Regions from separate parts of the Photorhabdus akhurstii genome, predicted to be linked through region 2. Evidence: predicted binding sites of a transcription regulator. Region 2 holds the regulator's gene; the other holds the start of a gene.
The links. The regulator PurR, encoded in region 2, represses purine synthesis genes. The targets are predictions, from matches to a motif close to CANGCAAACGTTTGCNTG.

Region 1 (3,200 bases), 780 kb from region 2:
TGTTCCGCTGTGGCGTTGATTGGCGTTTCTCTCAACAGGATAAAAACTGGCGCTGGCAATCTGATGATAAGCTATTTAGCAATCTACCTTTGCCAAATATTCCTCTGATGAATGCCGCAACGGCAATGGGAGTTATTTGTTGCCTGTTACGACAAGATGATAAAGTCAGCCGGGCTATTAATGAGAGCGCCATCCATCAAGGGTTGCAAAATGCACAGTTGCCGGGGCGTTTTCAGGTAGTTCGTGAAAATCCACTGTTGATCTTGGACGTGGCGCATAATCCCCATGCGGCGGCTTATCTGGTACAGAAACTGGCTCAATTGCCTCGTCAACCGGGTAGCAAAATCCTTGGTGTCGTGGGTATGTTAGGTGATAAAGACATTGCTGGTACACTGACTTGCCTGTCACAGCAAATAAATGAGTGGTATTGCGCTCCGTTGACTGAATTTCGTGGTGCCGATGCACAGACATTGGCGCAGTATCTTGAACAGCCACGGCTATTTACTGATGTGGAAAGTGCCTGGCATCAGGCGATGGCTGATGCTGATGAGCAAGATATTGTTGTCGTTTGTGGTTCATTCCACACAGTAGCGCATGTCATGGAGGCTCTGGACAGGGAGAAGGGAAGTGGCAAGTAGATTTCAGAATCGTTTGGTTGGAACAATTGTCTTGGTAGCATTGGGTGTCATTGTGCTGCCTGCGTTGCTAGACGGCAACAAGAAATATAACGAAGATAAATTTGCATCAATTCCCCTGGTTCCAAAGCCAGGGGACGAGCAGGAAATTGAATCTATACCTCCTCTTAATCCACCAATATTATCAGTGCCTCTGGAAGATGAGACAGAGGCATTGCAGCCAGAAACACTGGAGCAGCCGGAAATCCCATCGGTTACTATTCCTCAACCCACGCCGATAGTCCCTCCTGCTGTTCAGCCAGAAGTGAAGCCTCAACCACAGATTAAGTTTGAACCAAAACCAGAGACTAAGCCGCCAGCCCCGGCGCTTAAACCTAAACCAGACATTAAGCCAGAGCCGAAACCTGAAGTTAAACCGGTTGAAACCGCCCCGCAAGGGCAGGCTTATATCGTACAACTGGGTGCTTTAAAAAATGCCGGAAAGGTAGATGAAATTGTTGCCAGACTACGTTTGTCTGGTTATCAGGTTTATACGGTTCCTTCATCTCCGGTTCAGGGTCAATTAACCAGAATATATGTTGGTCCGAATGCCTCTAAGCAACAACTTGACTCGGCATTATCAGAATTGAAAAGTTTGACTGGATTACAAGGGCAGGTAAGGAGTTACCGGCCGTAATGGTTATAGATTGTAATAGTTGCAAACTGTAATAAAAGTGAGTGATGCCTATGTGAAGAATAGGGCAACTATCATGAAGAAGTAAGTGTTCATGAAGAAGTAAATCTTAAGTGATTGCGGTGATGATTATTCAAATTCGCCGCCCAATTATTTTCAGTGGGATAGGAAATCTTGCTACGCAAACGTTTTCGTTTTCTGTTAGAATGCACTTGAAACGGATGCCGAGGTGTCTATTTTGGAATTAAAACATGGTTTGGATTGATTACGTTATTATCGCCATTATTGGCTTCTCGGCATTAGTTAGCCTGATTCGTGGGTTTATTCGTGAGGCATTATCGCTGGTTACTTGGGGATGTGCTTTCTTTGTGGCAAGCCATTTTTATACTTACTTAGCGGTCTATTTCACCCGTTTTGAAGATGAATTGGTGCGTAACGGGATCGCTATTGCGCTGCTGTTTATTGCTACTTTGATTGTCGGTTCTATGGTGAACTATGTGATAGGTTCTCTTGTGCAACGGACTGGATTGTCAGGTACTGATCGAGTACTGGGGGTCTGCTTTGGGGCATTGCGTGGTGTACTGATTGTCGCGGCTATTCTGTTTTTTCTGGATACATTTACACCATTGGCTCGAAGTGAAGATTGGAAACAGTCACAATTGATCCCACAGTTCAGTCATATCATTAGGTGGTTCTTTGACTACCTGCAAAATGCGTCAAGTTTCTTGCCGGAGAAATATACCTCTCCGTTTGGCTGATGAGGAAAAACTACATGTGCGGTATTGTTGGTATCGTCGGTTTTACACCGGTTAACCAGTCGATTTATGATGCGTTGACGGTGCTTCAGCACCGTGGGCAAGATGCTGCGGGCATTGCCACTATTGATGGTAACAATGGGTTTCGTTTACGCAAGGCCAATGGCTTAGTGAGAGACGTGTTTGAAGCCCGGCATATGCTGCGTTTACAGGGAACAATTGGGATTGGTCATGTTCGCTACCCGACAGCGGGCAGTTCCAGTGCATCGGAAGCTCAACCGTTTTATGTGAACTCTCCATTTGGTATTACACTGACACACAATGGTAATTTGACAAATGCTCATGAGTTGAAGAAAAAGCTGTTTGAGAATGCCCGTCGTCATGTGAATACCACGTCAGATTCTGAGATTTTGCTTAATGTTTTTGCTAGTGAACTGGATTGCTTCCAGCATTATCCATTGGAGCCTGATAATATTTTTGCGGCGGTAGCGGCACTGCATAAACAGGTGAGTGGCGCTTATGCCTGCATTGCGATGATTATTGGTCATGGATTAGTGGCTTTCCGTGATCCGCATGGTATTCGTCCGTTGGTTTTAGGCAAGCGTACCTTGGATGATGGCCGTAATGAATATATGGTTGCTTCTGAAAGCGTTGCATTGGATACGCTAGGCTTTGAATTCCTGCGGGATGTCGCATCAGGTGAAGCAGTTTATATTACTGAACAAGGTCAGCTATTTACTCGTCAATGTGCTGAAAATCCTTCTCTGACTCCTTGTTTATTCGAATTTGTCTATTTAGCTCGCCCAGATTCTTTTATTGATAAAATTTCGGTTTATAACTCCCGCATACGGATGGGACATAAACTGGGGGCGAAAATTGCCCGTGAATGGGAAGATTTGCATATTGATGTGGTGATTCCAATCCCCGAAACATCTTGTGATGTCGCGCTAGAAATTGCCCGCATACTCGGTAAGCCCTATCGTCAGGGATTTGTGAAAAACCGTTATGTTGGCCGAACATTTATCATGCCTGGGCAACAGGAACGCCGGAAATCAGTCCGCCGTAAACTGAATGCCAATCGCGCGGAATTCCGTGATAAGAATGTGCTATTGGTGGATGATTCTATCGTACGTGGTA
Region 2 (3,200 bases):
TTTTTAAAATGGTTCGTAAAGGGATAAAAAATAATCATTGTAATCGGGCAATTATCGTTGCTCACAATGCTAGCTTCGATCATAGCTTTGTTATGGCTGCCGCGGAACGCACCGGACTAAAGCGAAATCCGTTCCATCCGTTTGCAACTTTTGACACCGCTGCTTTAGGTGGTCTGGTATTAGGACAAACAATCTTAGCAAAAGCCTGCATCACCGCCGGTATCCCATTCGACAATCATCAAGCTCACAGCGCTTTATATGATACTGATCGTACCGCTGAATTATTCTGTGAAATGGTTAACCGTTGGAAACAACTTGGTGGCTGGCCATTAACGACCGCAACAGAAGAAAAAAACGGATAAATAGCTGAACGGCTAGATTAATATAATCAAATCTAAATTAAGCAATAATACCCCCCCATATATCAATATATGGGGAGATAGCATAATAATCTGTCTGTAAGTAATTAAAAAATTACTCTGTCGCGTCTTCGTCTTCGGGACGATATTTATCAGCAGTTTCTTTGATTAATGTTTGTAACTCACCACGCTGATACATTTCAATGATAATATCGCATCCACCTATCAACTCACCTGCTACCCAAAGTTGAGGAAAGGTTGGCCAATTAGCATATTTTGGCAATTCTGCACGAATATCTGGATTTTGCAAAATATCTACGTAAGCAAAACGTTCACCACATGCAGATAAAGCCTGAACAGCCTGCGCAGAAAATCCACAACTTGGCAATTTAGGAGAACCCTTCATATACAATAAAATTGGGTTTTCTTTAATTTGGCGCTCAATCTTCTCAATAGTCATCATTTTTATTTCCTTTAAACCAACACTATGTTGATAACCAACATCGTCACAATACTACGGAGAATACCATTTTCTCTCACTAAGATGTATCCTGATCTTTTCTTATCCTGATGCAGATGGCATCATTTTCACTGTTATTTATCGTAGAAGTTGCCAGGACGACCAGAAATTTACCGGCGCAGCAGTGAAAGCTTTTGGTTCTGGGGTGGGCTTAACAACCATCAGATTAATTCATTACTCTCTATTTTAACACCCAAAGGCAAAGGGCAGATAAACCACTGAGACTATCCGCCCAATTTCTTTTAAACGTAAAGTCAATTTTTAATCCATCTCATCAGCTCAAATCAGGCAAAGATCAAGCAAAGAGCGGCAAAAATGGCAATCATCACCAACGTGCTAACAGCAGTAAATAAACCAAGTTTCAAATCGGTATTCATAAAGCCTCCTCAGAATAAAAAGTTTATAACGACAAAAACCAGTCTATCGAGATGGTTAATTGCCCTTACATAAGGAAAAGCATAAATAGCGATTACCATTCATTTTATAACACTGATTATTGCTTTCACTTTTGAGCCAGATCAGACAAAATCCAAGATTTATCGCTAACTTATTGCCAGCCCTTGTGTAAAAGGGCTGGCAAATGATTAACAAAGCGTTTTAAATTTAGACCAAAAGGTCAGGAGTCTTTCACCTCATGGCAACGATCAAAGATGTGGCTAAACACGCTGGTGTCTCAACCACTACCGTATCCCATGTTATTAATAAAACCCGCTTCGTCGCTGAAGATACTAAAGCTGCCGTTTGGGCTGCTATTAAGACACTGAATTATTCACCCAGCGCCGTCGCTCGCAGTCTGAAAGTTAACCACACAAAATCGATCGGATTACTTGCAACGTCCAGTGAAGCCCCCTATTTTGCTGAAGTCATTGAGGCTGTTGAAAACAGTTGTTATAGCAAAGGCTATACGCTGATTTTATGTAACTCACACAATAACATTGATAAACAGAAAGCCTATCTCGCCATGCTGGCACAAAAACGTGTGGATGGACTGTTGATTATGTGTTCAGAATACCCGGAACAGTTGTTGGGAATGTTGGAAGATTATCGTAATATTCCAATGGTCGTTATGGATTGGGGTCAAGCCAGAAGCGACTTCACCGATACGATTATTGATAACGCATTCCACGGAGGTTATCTGGCTGGTCGTTATCTTATCGAGCGTGGCCATCGTGATATTGGCGCGATCCCCGGCCCTCTGGCACGAAATACCGGCGGTGGTCGCCATCAAGGATTCTTGAAGGCGTTAAAAGAAGCCAATATTCCGATCAGAGAAGAATGGATTATTCAGGGGGATTTTGAGCCAGAATCGGGCTATAAAGCCATGCATCAAATTCTGCATCAAAAACAGCGTCCGACTGCGGTTTTCTGCGGCGGAGATGTTATGGCTATGGGGGCTATTTGCGCTGCTGATGAATCAGGATTACGCGTCCCGCAGGATATTTCTATCATCGGTTATGACAATATACGCAACGCTCGTTATTTCTCTCCGGCATTGACCACCATTCATCAGCCAAAAGAACGACTGGGACAAATGGCGTTTTCTATGTTATTGGACAGAATCGTCAACAAACGTGAAGATGCACAAACTATTGAAGTACATCCACGCTTGGTTGAACGACGCTCTGTCGTCGATGGTCCATTTATCGACTATCGCCGTTAACCCGCTTTATTCATCTTGAAGCCATTCAGCATTAAGAGTTTCACTATCGCCAAGGTAGTCAAGCAACCAACTTAATGCTGGAGAATGGCTGTTTTGTACCCATGCCAAACAACATGGACTGTCTGGTAAAGGCTGTTCCAATTCCAGCACGGCTAATTTCTTCTGCCGAATAAGCGGCATCGCCCTATGCTTAGGCACCATTCCTACACATAACCCTTCGTTTAAACAAGACAGACCAGACTCCCAATCAGGAACTACCAGCCTGCGCTGGTTATCAAGATTCCAGGTGTCACGCTTCGGTAAATTACGAGATGTATCTTCAAGGCACAAACTTGGATAAGGCCGCATTTGGTCATCAGATAGCGGCCCCGGCAATTGAGTCAACTCATGGTCTGCGCTAACCACACATAACCAAGGCATAAACCCCATATCTCGGAAACTATACCTTTCCCCGACAGGAACCACTCGGGTTGCCCCAATGGCAACATCAACTCGACTATCCACCAGCGCATCCCACACACCATTAAACACTTCCTGATGAATAAAAAGTTCTATATCAGGAAAATGGTGGTAAAAATCAAGAATAAGCTGACGACTACGTTCTGGTTTGACAACGCGATCAATAGCAATATTAAATTGCCCTCGCCAGCCGTTTGCAACT

Region 1: cvpA (colicin V production protein) is a predicted target of PurR. The motif match lies at 1,487-1,504, and genes of this name have one in related genera.

Annotation. Positions count from the first base shown of each region.
Region 1 is NZ_CP020335.1:3,772,672-3,775,871, reverse strand. Features, by position in the region: gene folC (bifunctional tetrahydrofolate synthase/dihydrofolate synthase) at 1-638, shown strand, start outside; gene dedD (cell division protein DedD) at 628-1,311, shown strand; gene cvpA (colicin V production protein) at 1,560-2,066, shown strand; gene purF (amidophosphoribosyltransferase) at 2,081-3,200, shown strand, end outside.
Region 2 is NZ_CP020335.1:2,989,437-2,992,636, forward strand. Features, by position in the region: gene rnt (ribonuclease T) at 1-362, shown strand, start outside; gene B0X70_RS13090 (Grx4 family monothiol glutaredoxin) at 475-822, opposite strand; gene purR (HTH-type transcriptional repressor PurR) at 1,514-2,539, shown strand; gene punR (DNA-binding transcriptional activator PunR) at 2,546-3,200, opposite strand, start outside.